DNA from 2 places in the Microcoleus pseudofavosus SVA1_A4 genome. Region 1 is predicted to be linked to the other one. Evidence: riboswitches for the same ligand, from Rfam matches in the RefSeq annotation. Region 1 holds a riboswitch; the other holds the start of a gene.
The links. Region 1 has a riboswitch for cobalamin ahead of QUA02_RS27895 (energy-coupling factor ABC transporter permease). Riboswitches for the same ligand answer to the same signal wherever they lie in the genome.
Positions count from the first base shown of each region.

Region 2: another riboswitch for cobalamin. It lies ahead of cobG (precorrin-3B synthase); the one in region 1 lies ahead of QUA02_RS27895 (energy-coupling factor ABC transporter permease).

Region 1 is NZ_JAUBPE010000086.1:14-5,790, reverse strand. It holds gene QUA02_RS27915 (Uma2 family endonuclease) at 1-429, opposite strand, end outside; gene QUA02_RS27910 (ABC transporter substrate-binding protein) at 648-2,075, opposite strand; gene cbiQ (cobalt ECF transporter T component CbiQ) at 2,536-3,336, opposite strand; gene QUA02_RS27900 (energy-coupling factor ABC transporter substrate-binding protein) at 3,333-3,665, opposite strand; gene QUA02_RS27895 (energy-coupling factor ABC transporter permease) at 3,669-4,388, opposite strand; cobalamin riboswitch at 4,450-4,596, opposite strand; gene QUA02_RS27890 (Uma2 family endonuclease) at 4,805-5,587, shown strand.
Region 2 is NZ_JAUBPE010000040.1:2,966-8,742, forward strand. It holds gene QUA02_RS18115 (precorrin-2 C(20)-methyltransferase) at 1-145, opposite strand, end outside; gene QUA02_RS18120 (precorrin-8X methylmutase) at 142-771, opposite strand; gene cobG (precorrin-3B synthase) at 848-2,299, opposite strand; adenosylcobalamin-variant (AdoCbl-variant) riboswitch at 2,343-2,422, opposite strand; gene QUA02_RS18130 (hypothetical protein) at 2,627-3,031, shown strand; gene QUA02_RS18135 (GNAT family N-acetyltransferase) at 3,199-3,702, shown strand; gene QUA02_RS18140 (HipA family kinase) at 3,798-4,580, shown strand; gene QUA02_RS18145 (DUF3037 domain-containing protein) at 4,558-5,010, shown strand; gene cbiE (precorrin-6y C5,15-methyltransferase (decarboxylating) subunit CbiE) at 5,018-5,777, shown strand, end outside.

The sequences.
Region 1 (5,777 bases):
ATATTGGTCGATTAATAAATACTCCTGAAAACTAGGAATACTGCGATAAGCAGCAAACTTATCATCTCGATCGTAAGCTTTAGTAGCTTTAGATAGCACCTCTGCAATCAGCAGAGGATTAGTAACTGTATCCGTCCGTCCAGATTGCAGCTCTATCGGGCGCGCTACCACCATCACATCCGGGTAAGTATAATTATTAAGGTGCGGAACCCAAAGCCGCTGATCCGAACTAAAAGTCCGATATGGTTTCCCTTTTAACGCCAGTTTCAGCGCAACAACTAAATTAGTGGTAATTTCATTGTGATCCGGTGTGCCGCCAGCCATCAGAACAATCTCCCCATTGATAAATTCATGCCGATCCTCAGAATTGACTTCCAATTCTAGATATTCCTGGGCCGTGTATGTTTTGGTTTCAACTTGCGCGATCATATACAAGGCTCTCCTTTAATCTACTGATTTCAGTTTATCTTAAAAATCCTGCTAATTCAACCTATAGATCCTCTTCTATTATAACCAGCCTGTAGGGGAGCCCCTCGCCAACATATTTAAAGGGTGCAGACAAGTTAAATAAACCCGCCCCCACCCACAAATATGCCCTTTATGAATCATAATCGTGCGAAATGTGAACCCGATCGCACTTAACAAACTTACCGCAGCGGGACAAAGTTATAGCCAGTGCTTCCTCCTTGTTTAACTTGCACTAAAATCGCCTTACCAGCCCGATCGCCCGTGGGCAAAAACTTCACATCGTCGCTCGATCCTGCTGCAGAGAAATTCGGATTTCTGAGTGCTTGTTGCAACCCTTCCCGCGTATTGCTTTGCCGCAAGCCAGCAATGACAGCTTGAGTCGCGTCAAAACTCGTTGCTGTTCGCCAATTCACAATGCCTCCCCAGCGCTGACGGGCATTTTTAGGAAATGGATTGTTGGGATTAGTTTCAGGATGCCAGGGAACGGGCAAAACAAGCCCGTCAACGTCCTTTTGTCCGTCTTTTAGCGTTTGAAAGGTGTAAAGAGTTGAACTGCTGTAAAGCGCTAATTTGCCTTGATTTGCACGGGCTAGATCGATCGCGCGATCGATGCGATCGATGTGGGGTGCTAGCATCAATCCTTGTGCGCCTTTGCTGACTGCATCGGCGATCGCACTTTCGGGAGTAAAAGAAGGTAATGAAAAGTCGCAAACAGTGGGAACTAATTTGCCTCCAGCAGCAGTCAGAGCCGCCACAAATTCATCTTTAAATGATATATTATCCGGTGCTTGCGAGTCATAACAAACGGCAATATTAGTTTTGCCTGCTGTTTTGACTGCATATTCTGCTAAAGGAGCGGCCATTACGCTAATATTGGGGACAGTCCGAAAGATGTAGCTGCCAAATCCTGATAGATTATTGGCAAAGCTAGTCGGTGTAACCATTACCAGTTTTTCTTGCTGATAAATCGGAGCAGCTTCGAGAGACGCATTGCTAGCATTGTGTCCAATTACTGCTAGTATATTCTGATCTTTTGTCAATGTCTTTGCAACTTCTCTGACCGCTTCTGGACTGTTGTCATCGTTGACTATTTCTACCTGCAGTTTTGCGCCGTTGATGCCACCGCTAGTATTGATTTCATCCTGAGCTTGGGCGACACCCCGGAGGATTTCTTGGGCGACATTGGGGTTGCTACCAATGGGGACGCTGACAGCAATTTTCAAGGGAGAAGCATTGCTGGTTGTGGCATTATTCAAATAAATAATGGCATTATTCAAATAAATAATGGTTTCCGGATCGTTGCGATTTTGTTGCAGCGAATCCTGAAAATTTTTGACGGCTGCTTGGTAATCTCCATTGACAAAAGCTTGAACGCCTGCTTGTTTTGCTGCTGTTGTTTGGGATGTCACCAATATCTGATGTCCTAAACTGATGCGATTGGCGAGCGTTCCAGGTGCGATCGGGGCCGATGTAGATGTAGGTGTATTTGAAGTTTTAGCTTTCAATAAACCGGGAAGAAACTTGTATGCGCCAAACCCAATTAAGCCGAGGGCAATAATAAAAACAATGGGCGGCGGGCTGTTTCTTTTGTTAGTATCTTGATACATGATTTTTTTTCTTTATTTTGATACTGTCATTATTCATTCAATTACTGTTCACGTCAATTCATATAATTCATTAATTAAGTTCATAAAAGTCATATTTGTAATAGCTGTTGCAGGAAGTGCGATCGCCCTTATTCAAATCCGGCCCGCTAAACTAACGAGAACACAAGAATTATCAACAATAGTCATAGATGCGCGGGTGTGCAGAAACCGGGTTTTTTGCGACAATACTTCGTTACAGCCCACAGATTCAGTAAAAACCCGGTTTCTTTGGTTGTGATGCGTAAGTCCCGTTGATATTAACCGCCGCCACCGCCACCGCCACTAATCGTGAATATAATGCAGGACTTACCCACTCCGACCAAAGAAACCGGGTTTTTTACGAAAAGACGCGTTATAGCTCGCAGATTAGGTAAAATAACCCGGTTTCTGGGCCTCCATTCGTCCAGGACTAACAATAAATTTAGCGTTGAAATACCGCGCTTAACAAAGTTAAAACCGTGCAACCAAACACCGCTTCAAATGTATATCTTCGTGAAGGTTTGTAAGGGTAAGAATTCCAAACGCGCAGTTCTCCCTTAAAGCCGCGCGACGCTAAACTCAGCGATACTTGACGGTAGTTTTCCAAAGTTCGCTGAAGCAATTGCCCGATTAAAATGCTTAAACTGTGCATTCCCAGCTTCCAAGTGCGATAGCCGCAGCGCGAGTTTTGTGCAATCCAAAGTTCATCGGCGATCGCCAATAAGCTAAAAATAAACCGATACATTAGTAATAGCAGTTCTGTGACTAACTCTGGACAGCGTAATTGTCTGAGAATTTGCAAGACTTCTGTAAAGGGAACCGTCAAGAGGATGAAATACATACAGCTTGTCGATGCGAAGGCGCGGGCAAATAGCAAGCTCACTTGATATACCCCAGTGCGGCTCACATACAGATAAAAAGTGCCGGTGCTAATCCCCCAACCTTGCCAAATATCCCACTGAATTTCCTGGATACGATCGCCCGCAACCGCACCGATAGCCAAAGCAGGCAAACTCGTCAGCAAAAACATCAACGGTAGCGACAGCAACCGCAAATACAGTTTCCCCGGAATGCCCGCATAGATGACGATCCAGACTGCTAACCAAAGGGCGATCGACAATTGGACGATCGCCCCAGAAACTAGAGACAGAATTAAAAGGGCGATCGCAAATGATAACTTGTGAGCTGGCGGCAACCCGCGCAAGCGATTTGTATAAGCCAGACTATCAATCTGATGGTTCATTCCGACGATTTACGATCGGACTGCTGCCGAGATTGCGCTCGGCCTTTATACAACCCAATGACGTACCCAACTACGCCAGCCCCCATCGCCGCTTGAGACGCAAACAATAGACTTGAAATTTCTCCGCTAGCCGGCTCAAACAAGTGATTGAACCAAGGTTTATAACCCGGTTGAATTTCCGTAATTGCTTTCTTAGCTTGGTCATCGGCACCGCCATATTCACCCCGCACAAAAACGAGAGGAAACGCGGCCAGAACAATCACAGCGCCAGCCAACAGCCAATTTTGCCGCGAAGTAGATTGGTGATTTTTTGTAGGTTTTTGATTCACGGCTTATGACTCCTGTCTCAATAATTTCAAAGTTTCTAACTCCGGCTTCCCGTAAGAATGCAGCCAATTCCAGACTAATACAGTCAGCAATCCCTCACTAATAGCCAGGGGTACTTGAGTGATAGCAAAGATACCAGCAAACTTGAGAAACGAAGCCATAAAGCCGCCGCTTGCTGCGGGAAAAGCTAACGCTAATTGAATCGAAGTCGTCACATAAGTCAGTAAATCTGCCAAAGCTGCCGCACAAAAAATTGCCGCCCGCTGGCTACCAGTTCGCAACAGCAAATGATAGATAAAATACGCAGCAAACGGGCCGACAATCGCCATCGAAAACATATTCGCTCCCAGCGTTGTCAAGCCACCATGCGCTAACAGTAACGTTTGAAACAGCAGAACTAAAGCGCCGAGTACAGCCATCACCGAAGGGCCGAACAAAATCGCACCCAAACCCGTACCCGTCGGGTGAGAACAACTGCCCGTTACCGAGGGAATTTTTAAAGCAGAAAGCACAAAAGTAAACGCACCCGCCAAAGCAAGCAATAGTTTAAGTTCCGGGTGTTCTTTTGTAATGCGAGTAATCGATCGCAACCCAAAGGCAAAAAAAGGCAACGCCACCATCCACCAAAACGCAGCCCATTGCACCGGCAAAAAACCTTCCGAAATGTGCATAGCTGCGGCGGGCGTTGCCGAGCCCAGGACAATATAACAACTCAAGCCAGCCATCAATCCCAAGCTGACCAATTTCCGATTTCCGGCCTTCACGCTGAACCTCGCAGATGAGACAATATAAACCAACACATCGGCGGGCATCCTGACTCAGAAAGCGACATCACCTTCATTACAGTTGCGGGACAGCGCCGGACTTGCACCGAACTTTCCCCGTTTCCTCTAATGGCTGCTCCCCATTAGAACCGAATTGTTAGCCTTAGTATAGTCGATCGCGTAAGTCTCAGCGGATATTTTACAAAAATTATTTCAGATTAAGTAAGTAAGTCAAGATTACCTATCTTCTTCCTTCTATTCCTTTTCTTCCTTCGCGTCCTTCGCGTCTTCGCGGTTCATTAAAATCTTAACAAAACACAAAAATATAACCAAACAAATCAAGGTTATAATCTTAGTAAGTTTTGAGGAAAGCCGCAATGTTACAGTACAACTTGCCGAGGAACTTGCCCTCCGCCGATGAACTACCAGACTCGGATGAAACGCCTGTGGATAACGAACTGCAAGAACTAATACCAGGGTTGCTAAAAGCAATATTGCTCATACTTTGGGCAGAACGCATGGACTGGTTTTTTGGGATAGATATGGGTATTTACCATCACCCTGACGAACCGCCCATTGTCCCAGATGCTTTCTTAAGTTTAGGAGTAGAACGATTTTACGACGAAGAATTGCGCCCCAGTTACGTGGTGTGGGATGAAAATGTCATGCCGCTGTTCGTGCTAGAAGTTGTTTCCCCAACTTATCGCAAGGAATACAGCACAAAATTAGAGACTTATCAAGCTTTAGGCGTACTTTATTACGTCATTTATTCTTCCCGCCGCCGTCGTAAACCTCATTTGGAAGTACACAAGTTAGTCAATGGAAAGTACGAGTTACAGTCAGGAAATCCAGTTTGGATGCCAGAGATTGGTTTAGGAATTGGTTGTGAAAGGGGAAATTATTCTGGGGTAGCAAGGGAGTGGTTGTATTGGTACGATGCCGAGGGAAAACGTTATCTGACACCTGAAGAACAGGTGAAAGAATCAGCGCAGCGCGCCCAACAGGAATCGCAGCGCGCCCAACAGGAATCCCAGCGCGCCCAACAGGAATCGCAGCGCGCCCAACAGGAATCCCAGCGCGCCGATCGACTAGCTGAACGTTCCGATCGACTAGCTCAGCGATTGCGGGAGTTGGGGATAGATCCCGATCATCTGACCTGATGGCAATCAAGAGCACCAGACTGACAGACTCTAGACGCTCAGAAACCGGGTTTTTCAGCCGAGCCCGATCGCGCTCAACGGAGGATTTTATGGAAAAAACCCGGTTTCTGCGTCCAGGAATGTGTGAATAAGCTGCTACGCAGCTAAACCGGATAAAATAGCATTGCCTTTATTTTTGATTTTTCGATCC
Region 2 (5,777 bases), on a different contig from region 1:
CCCTGGCGAGCACCTTACCGTTTTCCATCGCCGGATAGGCAATCACCGGCACCGATTGCAAAATCCGATAAGCTTTCAAAGTAATCAATTCAGGATCGCCAGGGCCGATGCCCAATCCGTACAACTTACCAGTAGTCTCAGTCATAATTCATCCTTTTTCGCTAACGCATTCACGGCCGCCGTTGCCATTGCACTGCCGCCGCGCCGCCCGTGTACTGTAATAAATGGCACTCCCCGACTGTTCGCAGCGAGTTCCGCTTTGGATTCGGCCGCCCCCACAAATCCTACCGGGAAACCCAGAATTAAACTTGGTTTCGGGACTCCATCATCTAACATTTCCAGCAGTCGGAACAAAGCAGTCGGGGCATTTCCAATTGCCACAACCGCACCTTCCAAATCCTTTAGCCACAAATCAAGGGCTGCGGCCGATCGAGTATTTCCGATTTGTAGCGCCAATTCTGGGACTTCGGGATGCCAGAGGGTGCAAATTACCGCATTGTCGGCGGGGAGACGTTTGCGGGTGATGCCTTCGGCTACCATGCGGGAATCGCACAGGATTGGTGCGCCGGCGGCGAGGGCGTTGCGCCCTGCGGTGGCTGCACCGGGGGAAGCTGCTAAATCTGCGACAATATCTGTCATGCCGCAACTGTGGATCAGGCGCACTGCGACGGATTCTAAGTCGGGCGGTAAGGTTGACAAATTGGCTTCGGCTCGAATTGTGGCGAAGGATTTGGTGTAGATTTCTGTTCCGTCTTTAATATAATCAAGCATTATTTAAAACTGGATTTTTTTTGAATGAACCGCGAAGGCGCTAAGGGCGCGAAGGAAGAAAGATCGAGAGAGGAATTCACTTGTGATTTTGTTTTTTGAGGCTAAGCAACTGCTGCAATTGGTCGATCGCACTTCGATCTACAAATTCGCCTAATGATTCGTCGGGCGATCGCCATCGCTGATATATTTGCAGCAACTTGTTCATAGAACTCGATATCTCTGCCACACTCACCGCCCGGAAAATTTGCCGCCCAAAAGGCGAGTCTGTTGTACCTGCGTAAATGTCATAACCTGCGATCGTCTCATTTCCTTGTTTTATCTGAATTCCCACCAACGTTATATCAATTGGAGAATGCTGGGCGCAGGATTTTTCGCAACCGCTGAAATGAATGTTGATTGGGCGATCGATCTGCATTTTTTGCGATAAATCTCTCACCATTGCTAGGGCGTGACTTTGAGTGTCTGTCATCGCGGAAGCACAGCCGCTGCTACCGGCACAAGCAACTAAGCACGAGTCTAGATTGGTTGCGGATGAGTGCAATTCCAAGCGGGCGATCGACTTTTCGAGTTCGCAAATCCGGGAGTTGGGGATGTCAGAAATCAACAGATTTTGCCAAGGTGTGAGCCTCAGAGTGCCTCGACCGAAGTTTTGGGCTAAATTTGCCAAATCTCGCAATTGCTGCGATTTTAGCCTGCTTAGCGGCAGTGCTATTCCGATGTATGAGAAACCGGATTGTTGTTGGGGGTGAATGCCGAGGTGTTGGTGATGGGCGATCGACCTTTCAGACGGAGCGATCGAACTTAGCTGCCATACAAACGGTAAATTATGCTGTATTTGTTCGAGATATTTTTCCACACCCCAATCTGCTAGCAGGTGGCGCAAACGCGGTTTTTTTCCCTCAATTCGATCTCGATTTTTGGTGTATTCAAGATATGTGTTAGCGAGGGCTGCCAATACTGAAATACATTGCGATTCTTGAATTGTAATCCCTGTATCGCCGTTTAAATACAGCCGAAACACGCTTTCTGAATCGGCATATCGCCTTTCTGCTGCTAATAAAATATCGTTGCGAATAGCGCGGATTGAAACTGATTCCCCGCCGTCAAAACCAACACTGAATTTAGGCGAAATTTCTGACAATTCGGGATGCGTTTGCAGGTAATTATCCCAAGCTTTAACTAGCGGGCGAATATCGAGTAACTGCTGGCGATCGATCCCGGCTGTCGGGCTTGCCATAATATTGCGAATCGGGTCAATTTCAACGCAGCGAGATGCTATTCCCAATTCTTGCAAATCGTGCCAAACTTCAGCAGAAATTGCCGAGTTTAAGTCTCGGATTTGCAAATTAGCGCGATTTGTTACTTGCAAACAGCCGCTACTGTATCGATCGACTAAATCTGCGATCGCCCGACACTGCGGTACATTTAAAATTCCCCCCGGAATCCGCATCCTCGATAATATTCCGTCTCGGGCGCGGGAACCGCAAAATAAGCCCGGACAAGTCGGTAATTCACTCAAACTTAACAAACAAACTCCTCCCCGTGCGACGCAGGGAATCTAAAGTAAACATCCTGAAATCGGCATTCTGACTTTGACAGTTGCGGCACAGCGCCGGAATTGCACCGGACTTTCCCGCTTTCAGGTTTCAGAAATGTATCACAAGTCGATCGGCATAAACCAGAACGATCGAGTTTCTTAACAAATCTCCGGGCGAGCTCGCCTGTTAGGGGGGAAGTTCGTTTTACGATCTTGCTGATTCCCGAATAATTTTTTATAATCTATAGTCTCCGTCAAAATCACTCTAAGAGTGCTTGACTTCTAACTTCGGCTATAAAACCTGCGATCGCGTTATTTATGACAATTGAAGAATTGCAAATCAAGCTCGCAGATATCAATCACCTTGTTGAGACATTCCAAACCTCAGTAGCTTTGGAAAACTACTACTCGGATGACACTGTGATGATTGAAGGCGACGGTACGATTACTAACGGTAAAGAAAACTGCCGCCAAGGAAGAGAAATCTTTTTTCAACAAATGTTAGTTGAGTTTCGAGAATCAAAATTAATTAGTCAAGACATCGCTGTTTCAGCCGACAAAGATTATGATTTTGTGGTAATTTCCAATTGGTACAATGATTATAGCGTTAAAGTTGAAGGTCAAATCATTGATTCCAAAAGCAACCAAATCTCGATCGGCTATTGGAAAGATGGTTTGGTAGTCAAGGAAAGTTACAACTATCCAGTGATTGCGGTGGTTTAGCGCTGTTTGTTAATTAGACTTACGCAAAACCTGCATAAACCGGGTTTTTTACCTTATCTGTGCGCGATAACTAAGTATTGTCGAAAAACCCGGTTTATGACCACCCGTGCGTCCTGGACTAATATTGATAGGTGCGATCGTTATTGAACCTGAGAAAAATAATCCGCATGATACTTGAAACTCCGAGAGTGGTTTTGAAACCGATTGTAGAGAGCGACCTCAACACGCTCCACGGAATGTTTACTAATTTTTATGTGAGGAGATATCTATGCGATAGCAAAATATTGTCGCAGCAACAAGTGAAAGAAATTATCGAACAGAACACAAGGGTTTTTGCAGAAAATAAATTCGGTTTGTGGTTTATCAAAACTAAGAGCGATCGAGAAATTATTGGATTTGTCGGTTTGTGGTATTTTTTTGATGAACCGCAGCCGCAGTTAATTTACGCGCTGCTGCCGAAAGCTCTTAAAAAACGTTACGCTACTGAAGCATCAACCAAAATATTGGAGTATAGTTTTGATGAACTTGGCTTTGACTATCTGGTCGCAAGTTGCGATCGCCCGAACATCGAGTCGCACAAACTAGCAGAAAGACTCGGGATGAAGCAAGTAGAAGAAAGAATTGTCGATGAAAATCCGATATTATTCTTTAGAATTGATAAGTCAAATTAGCGAGCATTTTCAAGTTTTGGGCGGGTTCTCCTGCCATCCCACAAGAGTTTGAAAAGTTAACTGTCAACTGTCAACTGTCAACTGTCAACTATCAAATGAATTTGCGAACAATCAATGCTACGAGGTACGTCACTCCCCTGCGGGAAGGCGGATCGCTGCCAGCAATTATCGAAGCCGATGATGATGGGATGTACGTGCTCAAATTTCGCGGCGCGGGCCAAGGAGCAAAAGCTCTAATTGCGGAGTTAGTAGCAGGAGAAATTGCTCGCGCATCCGGGCTTCTTGTTCCCGAGATTGTCTTCGTCGAACTCGATCCCGACTTGGCGCGCACTGAACCAGATCCGGAAATTCAAGACTTGATCCGGGCGAGTGCTGGCCTCAATCTCGCCCTCGATTATCTCCCGGGATCGGTGACGTTCGATCCTGCGGTAGAAAAGTGTGAGGCGGATCTCGCTTCTACGATCGTCTGGTTTGATGCTTTTGTGACTAATATCGATCGCACAGCGCGCAATGCGAATATGCTGATTTGGCACCGACGGCTTTGGCTCATCGATCACGGGGCGGCGCTTTATTTTCACCATACTTGGAAAAATTATCTCGATCGCAGCCGCGATCCTTTTAGCCCCATTAAAGACCACGTTTTACTGCATTTTGCCAGCAATCTGCAAGCGATCGACTCGAAAATGACCGAGTTGCTGGCACCCGATCTCATTGAACGCATTGTGAAATTAATTCCCGATGCTTGGCTGGTGGGAGATTCTCCGTTTAGCGGGAACAGCGAACATCGAGATGCTTATCTCAATTACCTGCTGAATCGGTTAAAATCGCCGCATACTTTTTTGGAGGAAGCTATTCGTGCCCGATCGCTTCATGTATGATTATGCTATTATCCGCGTCGTTCCCAGGGTCGAGCGCGAAGAGTTTGTCAATGTTGGTGCGATCGTTTCTTGCGGGCCCGAAAAATTCCTCGCAGCCCGGATTTCACTCAACGAAAAGCGGCTGATCGCGATCGATCCCAAAGTCGATTTAGAAACGGTTTGCAATCATCTAGCCGTCATCCCCGCCATCTGCGCGGGGGGAAAGCCAGCAGGAAAAATCGGTCAACTCCCGCACAGAGAGCGCTTTCACTGGATTGTTGCACCCCGAAGCACGATTATCCAAACATCGCGGATACACACCGGTTTTTGCCATAACCTCGATGCTGCGCTCGATCGGCTCATGGATACAATGGTGCACCCGCTGCGCGATCGGCCTTCTGCGGTGGAAAATCAACAGAATACCCAGATCCGCGACTTCTTAAAACAGTAAAGATTCAATGCACAAATGGCTTTCGGTGGTAGGGATTGGCGAAGACGGATTATCGGGATTAAGCCCGATCGCCCGTTCCCTACTCGATCGATCTCGAGTCGTTGTCGGCGGTGCCCGTCATCTAGCAATGTTACCAACCGACGACACCCGCGAAAAATTGGTTTGGGCATCGCCTTTGCAGACAACAGTTGACGACATCCTCGGCCGCCGGGGAGAGTCTGTCTGCGTGCTAGCAAGCGGCGATCCGATGTGTCACGGAATTGGGGTAACACTGTCGCGCAAAATTCCCATTTCGGAAATGACTGTAATTCCCGCAGCATCGGCTTTTAGTCTTGCTTGCGCCCGTTTGGGCTGGGCTTTGGCGGATGTTGAGACTTTCAGTTTGACCAATCGCCCGATCGCATCGATCGCCCTTGCTTTGTATCCGGGCGCGCGCTTGCTGGTTTTAAGCGCCGATCGACACACGCCGGGAAAGGTGGCTGAATTGTTGACGCAGCGGGGGTTTGGCAGCAGTTTGATGACCGTGTTCGAGCGGATGGGAGCCGGATCGGAACGGCGGATCGAAGGGGTTGCAGCAGCCTGGAATGCAGCGGATTTAGCCGATTTGAACACGATCGCGATCGCAGTTGCAGCCGATCGACAAACTCTTATCCTCCCTCCAACTGCGGGTTTGCCGGATGCTGCATATCACCACGACGGACAACTTACCAAACGGGAGGTTAGAGCCGTTACTCTGTCGGCGTTAGCACCGATTCCGGGTGAGTTGC